2 regions of the Paenibacillus sp. FSL K6-1566 genome follow, and region 2 is predicted to be linked to the other one. Evidence: riboswitches for the same ligand, from Rfam matches in the RefSeq annotation. Region 2 holds a riboswitch; the other holds the start of a gene.
The links. A riboswitch is a leader RNA that binds a small molecule or an ion and turns the genes downstream of it on or off. The one in region 2 is predicted to bind S-adenosylmethionine.
Positions count from the first base shown of each region.

Region 1: linked by a shared signal. The riboswitch ahead of metA (homoserine O-acetyltransferase MetA) and the one ahead of NST08_RS24725 (methionine ABC transporter ATP-binding protein) in region 2 are both predicted to bind S-adenosylmethionine.

Region 1 is NZ_JBBOSR010000001.1:5,177,957-5,187,754, reverse strand. Features, by position in the region: gene NST08_RS22995 (5'-3' exonuclease) at 1-131, shown strand, start outside; gene modA (molybdate ABC transporter substrate-binding protein) at 133-972, shown strand; gene modB (molybdate ABC transporter permease subunit) at 969-1,646, shown strand; gene NST08_RS22980 (ROK family protein) at 1,740-2,621, shown strand; gene NST08_RS22975 (HRDC domain-containing protein) at 2,828-3,841, shown strand; gene corA (magnesium/cobalt transporter CorA) at 4,028-4,963, opposite strand; SAM riboswitch class I at 5,386-5,510, shown strand; gene metA (homoserine O-acetyltransferase MetA) at 5,643-6,560, shown strand; gene NST08_RS22960 (PLP-dependent transferase) at 6,584-7,768, shown strand; gene NST08_RS22955 (aminotransferase class V-fold PLP-dependent enzyme) at 7,765-8,988, shown strand; gene mqnC (cyclic dehypoxanthinyl futalosine synthase) at 9,185-9,798, shown strand, end outside.
Region 2 is NZ_JBBOSR010000001.1:5,522,773-5,532,570, forward strand. Features, by position in the region: gene mqnE (aminofutalosine synthase MqnE) at 231-1,337, shown strand; gene NST08_RS24695 (NAD(P)/FAD-dependent oxidoreductase) at 1,526-2,584, shown strand; gene NST08_RS24700 (YuzB family protein) at 2,638-2,889, opposite strand; gene NST08_RS24705 (NifU family protein) at 2,972-3,217, shown strand; gene NST08_RS24710 (SDR family oxidoreductase) at 3,294-4,067, opposite strand; gene NST08_RS24715 (MetQ/NlpA family ABC transporter substrate-binding protein) at 4,353-5,195, opposite strand; gene NST08_RS24720 (methionine ABC transporter permease) at 5,261-5,929, opposite strand; gene NST08_RS24725 (methionine ABC transporter ATP-binding protein) at 5,929-6,945, opposite strand; SAM riboswitch class I at 7,058-7,206, opposite strand; gene NST08_RS24730 (Cthe_2314 family HEPN domain-containing protein) at 7,326-8,045, opposite strand; gene NST08_RS24735 (UbiD family decarboxylase) at 8,098-9,798, opposite strand, start outside.

The sequences.
Region 1 (9,798 bases), 340 kb from region 2:
GCGAGGTTCCGATGGAATGCGAGCTGGATCTATGCCGGTTGGCCGTGGATCCTGAACGTGCCCTGCAGAAGCTGGAAGAGCTTGAGATGAAGAGCCTTAGTCATCTGATCGGCGCTGCGGTGGTTTCCTGACATGGCCGGCCGCGGAACCTTCCCGAAACGGCCGATCATGATCACTGCGCTGTTAGCGGTGCTGCTCCTGCTATCGGCATGCGCTTCCGGTCGTTCTTCGGGAAATGATGCTCAAGATATGACGTCCGGCGGGGAAGAACCGGTGGAGCTCTTGGTATCCGCAGCCGCAAGTCTTAAGGACAGTATGGAGGAGGCAGGGCGGCTGTTCGAAGAGCAGCATTCCCATGTCCGGATCCGGTACAATTTCGGCGGCTCCGGCTCTCTGGGCCAGCAGCTGGAGCAAGGAGCCCCTGTCGATTTATTCGTATCCGCTGCAGTGGAGCCGATGGATCGTCTTGTCGATAAGGGGATTGTAAAGGCCGACTCGGTTCAGCTGATGTTCCGGAACAGCCTTGTGCTGATTGAGCCTGGGCCGAAGCCTTCCATCAAACAGCTGGACGAGCTGTTAAGACCGGATGTCCGGATTGTGGCGGTCGGTCAGCCCGATACCGTTCCGGCCGGCGAGTACGCTGCGGAAGCGCTGCAGCATGAAGGGCTATGGGACGAGGTGGAGTCCAAGGCCGTGTACGGCAAGGACGTGTCACAGGTGCTGGCTTACGTGGAGTCTGGCAATGCGGATGCGGGATTCGTCTACAAAACGGATTTGACCCATTCGTCGAAAGCCGTATTGTCCATGGAGATCAATCAGGGCCTGCATCAGCCGATCGAGTACCCCGCAGCCGTGCCGGTACAGGCCAAGCATCCGGAGGAGGCAAGCGAGCTGCTGGCTTTTATGAAAACGCCGGAAGTGAAAGCGATATTTCAGAAGGCAGGCTTCGACGTGGTGGAGGAATCGCCGTGACGGAAGCCGAGATGTTCTGGATGCCGGTGTGGCTGTCGATAAAAACATCACTGCTCTCCAGCATCATTACGTTTATACTAGGTACTGCGGCAGCCCGGTGGATGTCGAGGCGCCGATTTGCCGGCAAGACGGCGGTCGAAACGCTGCTTATGCTTCCGCTCGTCCTGCCGCCGACGGTTGTCGGCTTTCTTCTGCTCGTTATACTGGGCAGAAATAGCTGGGTAGGGATGGCGGCGGAATGGCTGTTCGCAAGACCGGTCGTATTCAGCTGGGGGGCCGCCGTCATCGCGGCGATCGTGGTTTCGTTTCCCCTGGTTTATCAAAGCATGCGCGTCGGGTTCGAATCGGTGGATGCCGAGCTTGAGGATTCGGCCCGTTCGGCCGGAGCCGGCGAATGGCAGGTGTTCCGCTGGATTACGCTGCCGCTCGTGCGGCGTGCGGCGGTCTCGGCCTATATTCTGGCGTTTGCCAGAGGATTGGGCGAATTCGGTGCAACGTGGATGGTGGCCGGCAACATTCCCGGGGTGACACAGACGCTGCCAACAGCGATTTACGTTGCTGTAAGCAACGGTGACAGCCGGCTCGCTTGGGCCTGGACCGGCATGATCGTCCTCTTTTCCTGGCTGCTCCTGGCAGCTTCGGGAACGGGGCGAGGCCCGAGCAAGAGGGATTAGGCTTGACGGAAGAGGAATGTTTCCATATGCTGACGAATAGAGCTTGTTTAACAACCCAAGAGAAAGAGAGCACACGTGGAGAGGATGAGTAGCATGAGTTTACTTGGAGCTATTGAGGCAGGAGGAACGAAGTTCGTTTGCGGAGTTGGAACTGCGGACGGTACGGTCGTGGAACGGGTAAGCTTCCCGACAACAACCCCTGAGGAGACGATGGCGAACGTCTTCAGCTTTTTTGCGGATAAGGATATTGAAGCGATCGGCGTAGGTTCGTTCGGTCCGATCGATCCGGTGAAGGGCAGTCCTACATATGGCTGCATTACGACGACGCCTAAGCCGCATTGGAGCAACTATAACATCGTAAAAGCACTGGAGGAGCGGTTCGGGGTTCCGATCGGCTTTGACACGGACGTTAACGGGGCCGCGCTTGGTGAATATACTTGGGGAGCTGCTCAAGGCTTGGACAGCTGCCTGTACATTACGATCGGCACGGGTGTGGGAGCAGGCGCTGTTGTATCCGGCGAGCTGATCCACGGCTTGTCCCATCCGGAAATGGGTCACATCTATGTCCGCCGCCATCCGGAGGATCGTTATGAAGGCACATGCCCGTACCATGCAGACTGCCTGGAGGGACTTGCTGCAGGACCTTCGCTCGGCAAACGCTGGGGGGTTCCGGGGGCGGAACTGACACCGGACCATCCGGCTTGGGAGATGGAAGCGTACTATCTGGCTCAAGCACTGATGAATTATGTGCTGATTCTCTCTCCACAGCGGATCGTTATGGGCGGCGGCGTCATGAAGCAGGAGCATCTGTTTCCGATGATCCGTACCAAGCTTCAAGAGCTGCTGGCCGGCTACGTTCATCATCCTAGCCTGCGCGAGAACATCGATCAGTTTATCGTGCCGCCGCAGCTGGGCGATAATGCGGGGCTGTGCGGCGCCATCGCGCTTGCCAAGCTGGCTCTTGCCGAGAAGTAACAGAAAGCCCGAAGACTTCGTGACGGTAAACGGATAGATCTTTATAAAATCTGTTGGCTCCCGTTACAAATTATGGTACTATATAGCCAACAGTATAACATAGTGAAACGGGAAGCACCCTTAACGACGCTGCGGCGGAGTAGGGGTGCTTTTTTGCGTTGTCTTAGGTTGTACTGAAGAATGTGATAACGGGAGGTAGACAGGACATGCAAATTGTGTTCATGAATCAGATGAGCAGGACGGACGAGCAGGGGCATTCGAGTTTCGCTCAGGTGTGGATCGGAGAGGAGGAGGGCGTCTGGAGCCTTGGCTGGCGGGACATCGAGCCGGAGGGCGAGGCCGCAGATGACGATTGGTATGAAGGAGGCTCGTGGAATGAGCTGCTCTGTGTATACCGTCACCATTTGGCCAGAAAGCTGGCGGAGGGGTATCGTCCGATCATCGAAGGGATATTTAACGAGACCGGAGAGATCGGCGGCAGGAACCTCCATATGCAGAAGCTTCAATGCTACAGCGAGCTGCACGGCTCGGAGGAGCTGTATACCGAGCTGTGCGCCTGGAGGCGCCGGAAGGCGGCTTCCGGGCGGAAGGCTCCGTACTTTATCGCCAGCAACCGGGTGCTGCGGCTCATCAGCGCGTTCGTTCCCCAGAGCGAGGAGGAGCTGCTGCAGCTTCCCGGAATCGGGCCTGCCAAAGCTTCCGAGCATGGGGCGGAGTGGCTTGAGATCACGGCGAAGATCGAGCGCAAGACAACCTTTCCGCTGGACTGGGTTTATCACCAGCTCCCGGAGGATGTGTTCGTCTCCTGGTTGTATAAGCAGAAGGAGGAGAAGTACAAGCAGGAGCTGGAGCGGTACCGGATCCGCCGCTCGATGCTGCTTGGCATTGCCGAGGGAGCGACGCTGGAGCAGCTGGAAGAGCGAACGTCGCTGTCCCGCCGCGATCTGATCGAGCAGCTGGAGGGGCTTGAGAAGGAAGGCTATGACACCGAACAGCTGGTGCAAGCCGAGCTGTGCACCGTGCCGGATGCTGAGCAAGCAGCGGTATGGAAGGCTTTTGAGGAGCTTGGCGATACGTTTCTTAAGCCGGTTCTTCAGCGGGTATACGGCCAAGAAAAGGGGGGAGAGGAGGTTGGCGGAACGGAGAAGCTGTATGAGCGGCTGCGCCTGATCCGGATCCGCTTCCGCCGAGAGGAATCCAGCCAAGCGAGTGCGGGCTGAAGCAAGAATAGACTGCAGGGTAGCACTGTCCCATGAGTAGAACCTTCTACTTGTGGGACCGTTTTTTAATGAACGCTTGCTGCGAGGGAAGCATCATTTCACATAGAAAAAGAGGAGCCCCGCAAGATCTAATGATCTCATGGGACGCCTCCTCTTTAACAACAAGCTGCTGTATATGCGGTGAAATTAAATCCAGTCCTTTTTTCGGAACAAATAAAACATCAGCAGGCCGGCGAATACCATGACCCCGATCACAACGTAATACGAATATTCCCAATGCAGTTCCGGCATATTGTCGAAGTTCATCCCATAGATGCCTGTAATCAGCGTAAGCGGGATGAAGATGGTCGTAATAGCGGTAAATACGCGCATGATTTCGTTAGCACGATTCGCAATACTCGACTGATACGCTTCCCGCAGGTTGCCCATCAAATCGCGGTAGGTTTCGAATGTTTCCGAAATTTTCACGGCATTCTCATAAATATCGCTGAAATATTTCTGCAGCTGATCGTCGATCAGCCGAAGATCCTTTTTGTTGAGCGTATTGATAACTTCCTTCTGCGGCCCCAGCACCTTCTTCAGCCATAGAATCTCGCTTCGCAGGCCGATAATTTCGCTGAGATGCGTCTTCTTGGTATGAATAAGAATGTCTTCCTCCAGCTTCTCGATCCGGGCTTCGATCCGGTCGCCGACCGAAAAGTAGTTGTCCGTGACCAAGTCGATCAGCAGGTAGAGGAAACGGTCGGGCGTGCTGACCTCGTCTTCCCATAGAAGGGGCTTGACGGTCCGCAGCTCGTGAATTTTCTGTTTCGTGACCGTGATGATGAAATGTCTGCCCAGGAAAATATTGAGGGCCCGGAGGAAAATCTCCTCGTCATCAAAACGGATGCTGTTTACAACGATAAAATAGTGGTTTTCATATATTTCGATCTTCGGACGCTGCTCCTCTTCGCTCAGGCAGTCCTCCACCGCAAGATCATGCAGGGAGAAAAGCGGCTGCAGCTCGGCTAAATCATCGACATCCGCATCCAGCCAGTAAAAGCCGCTGGCCGGTGCTGTCAGCGTCATCTGGATATCGTCAACAGGGGTAAATACACCCGCATCAACCAACCGGATTTTCATCTGATATCACTCCTTCTTCATTCGTACATTAAAGGCACAGGATATCAGCTTAGCCGGTGTACGGGCTTTGTTGATTTTCTCCTAAGAGAACTATGACAAAAGCGCATGAAAAATAACGCTGCCCTCTGCCGGTAAGCTGATCCTGGTCCTATGCGGTTGTGCATCCTTCGCTTCCACGTTCTGGCTCGGGTCACCGTCCATTTTCATGTTTCACCTCTTTCATCATGGGGCTAAATAGCACTTGTCTAGTATAACGCCGGGTTTGGGAGCTTTCAAGCTGTAATCGGGTCAAACAGAAGGCGTTAATACAGGGTATTGAGAAAGGGGTGTAATGTGACGGCTCGCTTGAAAAGATGCTTGACGAAAATATTCGGATGATATAAAGTAAGTATCAATATAACCATACAACTAAATACAGCGAAATCTTATCAAGAGCAGGTGGAGGGACTAGCCCTATGAAACCCGGCAACCGGCGGCAATATCGCACGGTGCTAATTCTTGCAGGATATACGATTCATGATTGACCGTATAGCCTGGCAGATGAGAGAGGAGCATTGTAGTAATGTATACGACGACCTTTCTCGACCGAGAAAGGTCTTCTTGCGTTTATACAGTCAAAGCGCTCTGACTCAAGCTGCAGCGGATGTACCACTACATATTTTGAAGGAGTGAGCTTAAGGTGCCAATTAAAATCCCTGATGCCCTGCCGGCCAAAGAAGTGCTGGCTGGAGAGAACATTTTTGTTATGGATGAGAGTCATGCCTTTCACCAGGATATCCGCCCGCTGCGGATTGCGATTCTGAACCTCATGCCGACGAAGGAAACGACGGAGACCCAGCTGCTGAGGCTGATCGGTAACTCGCCGCTTCAAGTCGATGTTGTATTGCTGCACCCAAGCTCCCATGTATCCAAGAACACATCGGCTGAGCATTTAAAGTCGTTCTACAAAACGTTCGAGCAAGTGAAGAATCGCCGGTTTGACGGCATGATTATCACCGGCGCTCCGGTGGAGCAGCTCGAATTCGAGGAGGTCAACTACTGGCAGGAGCTCACGGAAATTTTTGAGTGGAGCAAGACGCATGTGACCTCGACCATGCATATTTGCTGGGCATCCCAGGCCGGCTTGTACTACCATTACGGCGTGCCGAAATACAGCTTGGAAGAGAAGTGCTTCGGCGTGTTTTCCCATACGGTCAGCGAGCCCTGTACGAAGCTGCTCCGCGGCTTTGACGACATGTTCTTCGTTCCGCATTCCCGCCACACCGAGGTCCGGCGCGAAGACATTGCGGGCATCGATGACCTGGTCATTCTGTCGGAGTCCGAGGAGGCAGGCATCTACCTGGTAGCAAGCAGGGACGGCAAACAAATATTCGCCACCGGCCACTCGGAATATGATCCGGACTCCTTGAAATGGGAATATGACCGGGATGTTGCGAAGGGATTGGATATTGCGCTGCCGCGCAATTATTATCCGAATGACGATCCGACCAGCAACCCTCCTTCGATCTGGCGGGCCCATGCTAACTTATTGTTTACGAATTGGCTCAATTACTATGTATATCAAGAAACCCCATATGATATCGGTCCACAAATATAGAAGCCGCCAAGGAGGAAGTTGTAATGGAGAGAAAACCGCTGAATATCGAGAGCCGGCTGGCGCAGATCGGATCGGTGCATGAGCCGGTGACGGGAGCCGTCACGTTCCCGATCTATCAGGCGACCGCATACCGTCATCCGAAGCTTGGGCAAAGCACGGGCTTTGATTATATCCGCACGAAGAATCCAACCCGGCAAGTGCTGGAGGATTCGATTGCCGGGTTGGAATCCGGCGATGCCGGCTTTGCCTGCAGCTCGGGCATGGCGGCCTTGCAGACGATATTTGCCATGTTCAGCCAAGGGGATCATCTGATCGTATCTCTGGATCTGTATGGCGGAACCTATCGGCTGCTGGACAGAATCATGTCCAAGTTCGGCGTGAGCGCATCGTATGTCGACACGAATGACCTGGACGCGCTGGAGCAGTCCCGAAAGCCGAATACAAAGGCGGTATTTATCGAGACCCCGACCAATCCGCTGATGATGATCACGGATATTGAAGCGGTCTGTACATGGGCCAGACATCATGGACTGATCACGATTGTAGACAACACGCTGCTGACACCGTATTTCCAGCGGCCGATCGAGCTAGGGGCGGACATCGTCATTCATAGCGCCACCAAGTATTTGGGCGGACATAACGATGTGCTTGCAGGGCTAATCGTAACGAAAGGCAAGGAACTGTCCGAAGAAATCGCCTTTTTGCACAATTCCATCGGAGCGGTGCTAAGCCCTTCCGATTCTTATCAGCTGATGCGGGGCATGAAGACGCTGGCGCTCCGCATGGACCGGCACGAAAGCAATGCGACTGCAGTCGCAAACTTTCTCACGACTCATCCGGCAATCGCAGAGGTGTTCTACCCTGCGCTGCCTGATCACCCGGGTTATGAGATTCAGCACCGGCAGTCCAGCGGAAATACAGGCATCTTCTCCTTTAAAGTGAAAGATGCCCGCTATGTAGAGCCTGTTCTGCGCCATATCAAGCTGATTGCCTTCGCGGAGAGCCTCGGGGGCGTTGAATCGCTCATGACTTATCCGGCGGTGCAGACGCACGCAGACATTCCGGTGGAGATCCGCGAGGCCGTCGGGGTGGATGAGAGACTGCTGCGTTTCTCGGTCGGCATCGAGCATGCGGACGATCTGATCGCGGATCTGGATGAGGCCTTGAACGCAGCTGTGGCCGAGGTGGAAGGAGGCGTTCTGGGATGAGCATCGATAAAGGCGTACGCATAGACGCGAAGGGTCGAAAGCATTCCGGCCCGAAAGGACGGGAAGCGGAATCGCTCCGCTTCGAGACGAAGCTGCTTCATTTCGGCGGGGAGATCGACCGGGCCACCGGAGCGTCAAGCGTGCCGATCTATCAGGCATCGACCTTTCACCACGAGGATATCTACCAGCCTCCGCTTCATGATTACAGCCGATCCGGCAATCCGACCCGCCAAGCGCTCGAGGATTATATCGCGCTGCTCGAAGGCGGTGTTCGCGGATTCGCTTACGCTTCCGGCATGGCAGCGATCTCCAGTTCATTCATGCTGCTCTCGGCAGGCGATCATATGATCGTCACGGAGGATGTGTATGGAGGAACCTACCGTCTATTAACCAGCATCCTGAACCGGATGGGCATTGAGAGCACCTTCGTGGACATGACCGATCTCGATCAGGTGAAGGCGGCGCTTAAGCCGAACACCAAGGCGGTCTATATGGAAACGCCGTCCAATCCGACGCTGAACATTACCGATATCGGCGCAGTGACCGATTGGGCGAAGGAGCATGATCTGCTTACGCTTCTGGATAACACCTTTATGACCCCGTACTATCAGCGGCCGATCGAATTCGGCGTTGATATCGTCATTCACAGCGCCACCAAATTTCTGGGGGGACACAGCGACGTTCTCGCAGGTCTGGCGGTTGCCAGAACGGAAGAGCTGGCTGGGCGGCTGAAGCAGCTGCAGAACGGACTCGGCACGGTGCTTGGCGTTCAGGATTCATGGCTGCTCATGCGGGGAATGAAGACGCTAGGCGCGCGGATGGCTCATTCCGAAGAGAGTGCCGCCAAGCTGGCGGCATGGCTGCAAGGAAGAAGTGATATCGAGCACGTATACTATCCGGGTCTCTTGAATCATCCGGGTCGGGAGATTCACGAGAAGCAATCGAGCGGCTATGGGGCCGTCATCTCGTTTGACGTCGGTTCCGGAGAGCGTGCCAAGCAGGTGCTGAACCAAGTGAAGCTGCCGCTGGTAGCGGTCAGCCTGGGAGCAGTGGAGAGCATTCTGTCCTATCCGGCCATGATGTCCCACGCGGCGATGGGGGAGCAGGTTCGTCATGAACGGGGGATTACGGATGGACTGCTGCGTTTCTCGGTCGGACTCGAGGATGTGGATGATTTGATTGCCGATCTGGATCAGGCACTTGCCGGCAGCCGCTACTGAGCGAGAAGAACGGCGATAAAATCCCATGGAACATGGCGCTCCGACTGGGTCGTTCACAATATTTCCATATTTTTATTCGGCATCCCGCCCGCAGCGGGATGTCGTTTTTGTTGCCGGATTGTGGTAGGATGAAAAGACGAAGTTTTTGAAATTTTTGTTGAGTTGTCATTTTCTCGGATAAGGGAGGCTGCAAGAAATGAGTGCGGTAAACCGTATTTTGGATAAAGCTTTACGCGGTGAAAGACTAAATCTTGAGGATACTGTAACGCTGTTTGAAAGCGATGAGGTGGAGAAAATAGGGCATGCGGCGAATGTGATGACCAAGCGTCTGCATCCAGACCCGATCACGACATTTGTCATCGGCCGAAATATCAACTATACGAACGTCTGCGACGTTTATTGCCGCTTCTGTGCTTTTTACCGGAGACCGGGCTCGTCGGAAGGATATGTACTGCCGGACGAGACGATCTTTCAGAAGATTCAGGAGACCGAGGACGTTAACGGAACCGAGATCCTGATGCAGGGGGGAACCAATCCGGATCTGCCGTTCAGCTATTACACGGATCTTCTGCGCAACATCAAGAAGCGGTTCCCGAATATTACGATGCACTCCTTCTCGCCTGCGGAGATCATGAAGATGGTCGAGGTGTCGGGCTTGTCGCTGGAGGAGGTCGTACGCGAGCTCCGCGATGCCGGACTGGATTCGCTTCCCGGCGGCGGCGCCGAGATTCTGGATGACCGGATCCGGAAGAAGGTCAGCCGCTTGAAGGGCTCCTGGCGCCAATGGATGGATGTCATGCAGACGGCTCA
Region 2 (9,798 bases):
GGCGGCAACTGTCAGATTATTGTCACACTCCCGCATATCGCGTGGGAAAAAGGTTATGGCGGTCTACAGTTGTATATTTTTTCACAAAGTTTGGTTTTTATTCAGCCCTATCGTTACGTTGATGCTGTACCCTTGAGAACCGGACCGTTCCCTGCGGGGAGTGATTACTTAATGATCATTTCAGCTGCCGGATTTCACGGAAGCTGAAGTGTGAACAGGAGGATGGAAGTATGTCCACAATCATAACACCATTTACCGATCGGAGAATGGCTGAGATCGTTGAGAAGGTACGGAGCGGCGAGCGCCTCAACCTCGAAGACGGCGTGTACCTGTACCAGACGGACGACCTGCTGACCCTCGGGCAGCTGGCCAATGAAGCGAATCTACGCAAGAACGGCAAGAAAGTATATTTTATCGAGAACATGAGCCTTTACTTTACGAACGTGTGTGAATCCCGCTGCGCGTTCTGCAATTTCAGAAAGGATCAGGGCGAGGAAGGCTCCTATACGCTGTCCGGTCCCGAGATGATCGAATACGTTGAACAGCATATCCACCCGGGCATCCGTGAATTCCATATCGTCGGCGGACATAATAATCATGTGCCGTTCCAATATTATGTCGATTCCCTCAAAGCGCTGAACGAGCGTTTCCCTGATGTAACCCTGAAGGCCTACACGGCAGCCGAGATCGAGTTCTTCACCCGCATCAGCGGTCTGAGCACGAAGGAAGTGCTGGAAGAGCTCATGAAGGCGGGCCTCAAATCCCTCACCGGCGGCGGAGCCGAGATCCTGTCCGACCAGTACCGTCAGAAAATGAAGGTGGACAAAGCCAATGTCGACCAGTACCTTGAAGTCCACCGCACCGCCCACCAGCTCGGCATGAAGACCCATACCACCATGCTGTACGGGGCGATCGAGAGCCATGAGGACCGGATCCGGCACATGATGCAGATTCGGGATCTGCAGGATGAAACCGGCGGCTTCCTTGTCTTCATTCCATTGTCTATGCAGCCGAAGAGTAAAAATGCCGGCATCATGCGCCGCAACTCTGCCTACGAGGATCTGAAGACCATTGCGATCAGCCGGCTGATGCTGGATAACATCGATCACATCAAGGCTTATTTCATCAATATCGGCCCGCAGTTGACCCAGGTATCGCTCAGCTTCGGCGCTTCGGACGTGCACGGCACGATTCTGAAGGAACGGATCAGCCATGCTGCAGGGGCGCTGACGCCGGAAGGCCTTACGCGCAAAGAGCTCGTATGGCTCATTCAAGGCGCAGGCCGCATCCCCGTTGAACGGGACACGTTTTATAACGAGATCAAGGTTTACGAATAAACGATCGATCAGCCTAATCCCCAACCTTCTGGAGACTTCGGCACCCGCATCAGCGTTCGAAATAACGGAAAACAGGTTAAAGAGATATTATAGTGTGGGGATTCCTAGCCGCTTCTAGCGGCGTTTTTCTTGCGACTGGCACTTACGAACAATCTCTCATTCTTATCTCTTGAGAAAGGAAGAATTTTATGAACAAGCTCGTCATTCTCGGCGGAGGCTATGGTGGTCTTGCCTTAATTCAGGAATTATTCAGCGGCTATCTTCCCCCGGACGTGGAGGTCGTGCTCATCGACCGCATGCCTTACCAAGGACTGAAGACCGAATACTACGCGCTGGCAGCCGGCACGGTGGCCGATACCGCCGTTCGTGTCAAGTTCCCGGTTTATGACCGGCTTCAGATCCTGTATGGTGAAGTCACATCGATTGATCTTGAGAACCGGCGCGTGAACATATTGGACCAGGATCCCGTGGAATACGATCAGCTCGCCATTGCGCTTGGCTGCACGGATCGTTACCACGGAGTACCGGGCGCGGAGGAGTATACCTACAGCCTGCAGTCGTTCGCCGCGACCCGGGAAACCTATCTGCGGCTGAACAATTTGAAGCCGTACAGCCAGGTTCATATCATCGGCGGAGGCTTAAGCGGAATCGAGCTCGCGGCCGATCTTCGCGAAAGCCGTCCTGACCTCAATATCGCCATCCTGGACCGGGGACAGCGGGTGCTTTCTTCTTTTCCTAACCGGTTGTCCGCTTATATTCATCGCTGGTTCGAGGAGCATCATGTCGAGATCCATAGCGGGGTCTCGGTATCCAGAGTGGAGAAGGACGCCGTCTATAATCTCGATACGCCGATCGCCACCGATCTGGCTGTATGGACGGCAGGCATCCAGCCTGTAAAAGTGGTGCAGGACCTCGATCTGCCAAAAGACCGCAGCGGACGCGTGCTGCTGAACCAGTATTATCAGGTACCTTCCCATCCGGAGGTATATGTCATCGGCGACTGCGCGAGCCTTCCGTTCGTACCGAGCGCCCAGGCTGCCGGCGCCCAGGCGGAACAAGTCGGCCACGTCTTAAAGGCATTATGGCGCGATGATGTGCCGAAGGTATCGCCGTTGAAGCTGAAGGGAACCCTCGGCTCTCTCGGCAAGCATGCGGGCTTCGGACTGATGGGCAATACTTCGGTCATCGGACGCGTGCCGCGGATTTTGAAGAGCGGCGTGCTCTGGAAATCCAAGCGCCACTACTAGGCGAATCATAGATTCAGCGATCCCGCTTCATTAAAGTGGATAGGGAGCCCGATTCAATCTTCGGGCTCCCTCCCTTCCGCCAAAGCTTCGAGCCGGCGGCATATCTTGTCATACAGCTCCTCCGCCGTGGGCGCTTCCACCCAGTCGCCGTCCACATACGCAAAGGGCATCAAATAGCATTGACCGCAGCTGGTCAGACAGCCGTACTCGATCACCTGGCAGTCGTATTGACCTTCCAGCTTCTTCAATGCTTGATCCGTTCCGAAATAGGAGTTGCTTGTGCAAAATTCAATATAGATGGTCATCGGTCACAGCCCCTCCTTAAGATTGGCATTTTAATTTGCCGGTTTATGTACTATAATATAGGGAGGAAAGGAGTTGAACAAGATGAGCGATAACACGCAAACCACTGTATACGATGAAGTGGCTGAAGTGCTTGATAAGCTTCGTCCGTTCCTGCAGCGCGATGGCGGTGACGTGGAATTGGTCGACGTTGAAGACGGCATCGTTAAGCTGAAATTGATGGGTGCATGCGGCAGCTGCCCAAGCTCCACCATCACCTTGAAGGCAGGGATTGAACGCGCCCTGGTTGAGGAAGTAGAAGGCATTCAAGAAGTAGTGCAAGTATTTTAATCTTGTGTTTAGTATAAGAGTCTTGGCTCCCCTCGGGATCCAAGACTCTTTTTTGTGGCGGTATGGTATGGCGTGCTTATTCCGGCTTGATCAAAGGACGAATCGGATCCAGCCCGCCGGATATATCCATAATGTTGCCTGTAATGAAGTCCGATTTATCCATGCACAGATATTCAATCACTCTTGCAATATCCTCGCCGCTGCCCGAGCGTCCCCGCGGCGTCATGCCGTCATGGATGCCGGCCACCTCGTCGATCGTCTTCTCCTTGTTCGCCCCGCGGATGTCGCCAGGGCAGATCATGTTGACGGTAATTCCGTAGGGTGCCTCTTCGACCGCCAAGGATTTCGTGAAGGATACGAGCCCCACCTTGGCCGCCGCATAAGCGGCACGCTGGGGCCAAGCGCGCGCTTCCCCGGCATGGCCGAAGCCGAAATGGATAATCCGTCCCCATCGCTTCTCCCTCATCGCCGGCAGCACCCGGTGGTCAAGCAGCATGACGCCGGTCAGGTTGCCGTTCACCATATGTACGATTTCATCCCGGCTGTATTCCGAGAACAGGCGCCTTTCCCGGATGAAAGGACCCGCGTTGTTAACCAGGATATCCACGGTGCCGAGCTCGCGTTCCGTCTGATCAACTAGGGAATACAGCTCGGACTCGTCTGCAATATTGGCCTTTACCACGATGGATTTAACGCCGAAGCTCTCAATTTCGCGGGAGAGCGCCTCCGCTTCATTCTTGCTGTTGACATAATTTATAACAATACTGCATCCCTGCCGTGCTAACGACAGCGCAGTCATTTTTCCGAGTCCTGTCGCACTGCCGGTAATCAGCGCCACTTTTCCCTTCAATGGTTTCCCTCCTTCGAGTATCGCCTTCCTTCAGTATAAAAGATTTGCTGTTTCCCCACAACTTGAGGACAGACCGGAATCCTGCAAGATATGAGCGGCCATTTTCTTTCCTCAAAAGAAAAGAAAGGAGCTCCCGATTAGCTGCACAAGCCGCAGCATGGTCGGGATGCCCCTTTCATACGAAAAGTTCGTTGTATTCAGTAGATCCTTCTGTCCGGAGTTAACCGGTCTAACCGTAATCCGGGCCGGATCCGCTTCCGTAGGCATCCTGCCTACATCTGCACATTAGAATGCCGGGATAACGGCTCCTTTGTATTCCTGTTCAATAAAAGTCTTCACATCTTCCGAAGTCAGCGCCTTCGCCAGCTTCTGGATAGCTTCCGAATCCTTGTTGTCCGGGCGAGCTACCAGCAGGTTCGCGTAAGGGTTATCCTTGTCTTCGATAAACAGCGCGTCCTTCGTTGGGTCAAGGCCGGCTTCCAATGCATAGTTCGTGTTGATGACAGCAAGATCAAGCTCATCCAGCATGCGAGGCAGCATGGCAGCTTCCACTTCTTTGAATTCCAGGTTTTTCGGATTTTCCGTAATATCCTTCGCGGTCGCTTCCAGCTTGGTTTCGTCCGCCAGCTTGATAACGCCGTTCTTGGACAGCAGGGTCAGCGCACGGCCCGCGTTGGACGGATCGTTCGGAATGGCGACCACGGCGCCGTCCTTCAGCTCGTCGACCGACTTGATCGTTCTGGAATAAGCGCCAAGCGGCTCAACGTGTACGGCGATAACGGACTCCAGCTTCAATCCGCGTTCCTTGATCTCGTTATCGAGATACGGCTTATGCTGGAAGAAGTTCGCGTCGATCTCCTTGGAGTCGACCTTCGTATTCGGCAGCACGTAATCGGTGAATTCGACAATTTCCAGATTCACGCCTTCTTTTTCAAGCGCAGGTTTGATATGCTCAAGAATCTTTGCATGCGGTGCCGGCGAAGCCCCCACCTTAATGGTTACCTTCTCTTGTCCCGCAGCGCCGTTTGTATCCGCAGGCTCCGATGCGTTATCCGCAGGCTTGCTGCCGCAAGCAGCCAGCACCGCGACCAAAGTCAGACTAATGAATGCCAATACCCATTTTTTCATCCTAAAACTCTCCCTCCGAAAATAGTTTATCTATATGATGTCTTCCTTGTTGCTCCAGCAATCCGTTATTTTCTTGTAAAATGACGCACCAGCCGGTCTCCCGCCATCTGCAGGAGCTGCACCAGCACAATCATCAAGACAACGGCCAAAATCATAATCTCCGTCTCATAACGGTAGTAACCGTACTTGATCGCCAAATCCCCCAAACCGCCGCCGCCAACCTGGCCGGACATCGCGGTATACGATACGAGTGTCACGATCGTGATCGTCATGCCTGCCAGCAAGCCCGGGCGGGCTTCCGGCAGCAGCACTCTCCACACGATCTGGCTGGTCGATGAGCCCATGGCGTGGGCGGCTTCGATGACGCCTTTATCCACTTCGTTCAGCGCCGTCTCCACAAGTCTCGCGAAGAACGGCGCCGCTCCGACGACAAGCGGAGGAATGGTCCCGAGCACGCCGTACGATACCCCGACGATCGACTTCGTAATCGGAATCATGGCTACGATCAGAATGATGAATGGAACCGACCGCAGAATGTTCACGATGAACGACAGGATGGAATAGCCGAAGCGAACGAAGCCTGACGTTGATCTGGCAGCCATATACAGAAGCACCCCGATCGGGAGGCCGATGATGAAGCTGAACAAGGCCGAAGCGCCCAGCATGCGCAGCGTATCCAGCGTGGCCGTGCCAATCTCATTCCAATCCACCTGAGAAAAATCCAGTCCGAGCATCAATGAATCACCTCCACGTCTAATCCTTGATCCAGCAGTCTGCGGATCGTGTCTTCAATCGCGCCCTTGCTGCCTTCAAACCGTACGATCAGCTGCCCGTATGGCGTTTCCTTGATCGTTGAGATAGTCCCTTGCAGGATCGCAAAGTTAACCCCGGTCTCATGGACCGTATGCGACAAGATCGACTCGTACGTCTTCGACCCGAGGAACGTGATCTGCACCGCCTGCGAGGAGCTCCCGTCTTGACCTTGAAGCGCTAGTCGCAATGCATCGCCGTTGTCCATCTCCTGACGGATGAACTCCCGCGTAACCTCGTGCTTCGGCTTCAGGAACACTTCCGTCACCGGACCTTGCTCCACAATGCCGCCTTGGTGAATGACCGCCACTCTGTCGCAAATGCTCTGGATGACATGCATCTCATGCGTGATCAGCACAATCGTCAGGTTAAACTTCTTGTTAATATCCAGCAGCAGCCGCAGGATCGAATCCGTCGTCTGAGGGTCCAAGGCCGAGGTGGCCTCGTCGCAGAGCAGCACCTCCGGGTCGCTTGCAAGCGCCCTGGCGATTCCTACCCGCTGCTTCTGGCCGCCCGACAGCTGGGACGGGTATTTGTCCCGATGCTCCGCAAGACCGACCAAATTCAGAAGCTCGCTTACCTTGCGCTCGATGTCCGCCTTCGAAGTCTTGATCAGACGAAGCGGAAAGGCGATGTTGTCATAGACCGTTGCAGAGGACAGCAGATTGAAATGCTGAAAGATCATGCCGATCTTCCGCCGCTCCGCCTGCAGCTGCTTCTTTCCGAGGCTCGTCAGGTTGACGCCGCCTACCCACACCTCGCCGGACGTCGGACGTTCCAGCAAATTCATGCAGCGGATGAGCGTGCTCTTGCCTGCCCCGGAATGTCCGATGACACCGAATATTTCTCCTTTTTCAATCGACAAATTCAATCCGGACAATGCTGTGGTCATTCGGCCGGCTTTTCCGTACTGCTTCGTCAATTGCTTCAGTTCAATCAAACCGTGATCCCCCTTTTTTCGTGCTAACGTTTCATATCTATTTACCCGCAAAAGAAAAGAGCCACTTTTTGCAGAATCAAAAAGGGCTCTCTTTACATAAAGTCGACGCCTTTTCTCATCTGTCAAAGCAGCCTATACGTCGCGCTGCTTTGAAGGAATTAGCACCATGTCACTCCATTTGCGTTCATTGCACTTGCAATCAACGCTGGAGCCGGTTGCCGGGCTTCATCGGGCCTGTCCCTCCGCCTCTCTCGATAAGAAAACTCGATATGAAATTTTTTCGTTATATTGATGTGTTTTTCAAATCATATTCATGAATGCAATTGTTAGTATAGTTTTTTTTCGCCCTTTTGTCAAAAGGAATTTCATGGTCGGCTGCATCAAGCCCGGATCCCGTTCTTCGCCCACATTTGGTTCGTATACCGGTAGGATGCTCTCAGGCTTTGGCACACCATTTCAAGCCCTTGCTCCAGCTCATCCAGGTGCGACCCGATATCCTCCAGCTCGATCCGCTCCGACAGTCCCTGATGGCGCTGCCACAGGTCGTCCTGCATTTCCGAATTCATGTAGTGAATCTCGGTGTTGCGCCGTTTCCGCAGCTTGTTCATCGGAGTTTTATAGCGCTCCTTGATCGCCTCCAGCTCTGCGGACAGCTCGCCGTGCGCCTTCAGGAACTTGAACTGGCGAAGCACGGTAAAGTAGGAGAAATGCTCCTTCACCTTCGAGGTGTTCAGATCGTACAGATCGTTCAGCACCGTTCCCAGCTTGTCAAGGATTGAGAATACGCGAATAAATCCGTTCTTATAAAAATAAACATAGCGCCGGTATTCCCCTTGCTCCTCGATCGACATGTCATCCACATATCCCGAATTGACCGATCGGCTGAAATGCTTCGCTGCATTCCAGCTCTGCTCCAGTTCATCGAGCGACACGATTAAACCGCGCGTCCATATTTCAAGCTTGCGAAAGTCATGCGTCGGGTCTTCATTTTTTTCCATTTCCTTCTTCAGCAGCTGGCTCGTCTTGACCATCGATTCAATCGCTTCTTCAAGCAGCCCGTTATTCTGCCGCGGTTGTTCCCCAAGCAACAAACGAAGCATGGGCCGCACCTCCTACGTCAAAATGTCCCTGATTCCCTCTAGGATGGACTGGTCATTTGCCGAAATATTCGTTCCAGCGGGCATCCACCGTCTTTACGATATCCTCCCGCGGGAACAGCTCATCCGGGTATCCGGGCTTCATGCGGGCATCAATGACCAGCGGAAGCTTGTACGACAGATGATGATGCTCGATCTCGCTGGCGGCGAAGATATCCGTTGCGGGATTAAAGCGGGTAAATACCGTCCACAAGAACGATGTTTGCGTGGCGGACGTCGACTTGGCATCATCCACGACGATCACCAGCGGCCATTTCGTGCTGCGGGCATGCATGAACTCCATGACGCGCTGGGCCAGCCCAGGTTCTTTCTCATAGGATGCCCCGGATACGACAAGGCAACCGCCGCAATATGCGACCGCCTGGGAAATTCCCGGAATATCCCCTTCATCGTAGCTTCGCGGAAGCTCGCGGATCGGCTCCCCGATCCCCATCAGCACGGCCTTGCTGCCGTGATTCAGCTTCTGCCCCGTATAATCCAGCGTATCATGCGAGGTTTTATTAAATATGAATAAATCCGTTGCCGGATTAAATCGTTCCAGCACCGCTTCTAGCGTCTCGTTGAAATCCGACAGGTCCAGCGGCCGGTTCGTCAGCATCAGCATTTTGGTGAGCGACAGCTGACCCTCGCCCAGAATCCGGAACGCGGAGACGAGCGCCTCGCGGGAATAGCTCTCCCGAACGACCGCTGCCGTCAGTGCATGGAACCCGGTTTCCGCATAGGTCCATAGCGAGCGGACCGACGGCATCACCATCGGGAAGGCCGGGGACAGCAGGCGCTGCAAAAACTCGCCCAGGTAGTAGTCCTCTTGCCGCGGCTTTCCGACGATCGTTGCCGGATAAATAGCGTCCTTGCGGTGCCACATATTCTTCACATGAAGCACCGGGAAGTCATGCGCAAGGGAATAATAGCCGTAGTGATCGCCGAAAGGACCCTCCAGGCGGCGTTCATGCGGCGGCACGATTCCGCTGATCGCGAATTCCGCCTCTGCCGGAATGCGGTGTCCGCCAAGCGGGTTGTCTGTCATCGGCAGCTTGCCGCCCATGATCAGCGAAGCCATCAGCAGCTCCGGCAGATGCTCCGGCACCGGTGCGATAGCGGAGGCAATCAGCGCAGGCGGGCCGCCGACGAAGACGGACACCGGCAGCGGCTGATTCTGCTGCTCTGCCTCGAAGTAGTGAAAGCCGCCTCCCTTATGAATCTGCCAATGGATTCCGGTGGTCGAGTCATCATAAATTTGAATCCGGTACATGCCCAGATTATGATCCTTCGGCTTCGATGGGCTCTCGGTATAGACGAGCGGAAGCGTGATGAACGGTCCGCCGTCCTCCTGCCAGCTGGTCAACCGCGGTAGCTGCTTGAGCGGATTCTCCGTCACCTTGACGCCCATCACCGGCGCTTCTTGCTGAGGCACGGATTTCATCCCTACCTTTAAAATATCCTTAAACAGCCCGCGTTCATTCCACAGCGCGGAAAACGTAGGCGGCAGCAGCTTATCGGTTGCCCCGATGATCGATTTCATCAGCTGCTCCGGGCGCGGACCGAATGCCATGTCGACCCGGCGCGCGGTTCCGAACAGATTCGTTGCCACTGGAAAAGGCGTCCCTTTCACATTGGTAAACAGCAGGGCAGGTCCTCCCTCTTCGATCACGCGCCGGTGAATTTCAGCCAGTTCCAGATACGGATCCACCGGTGC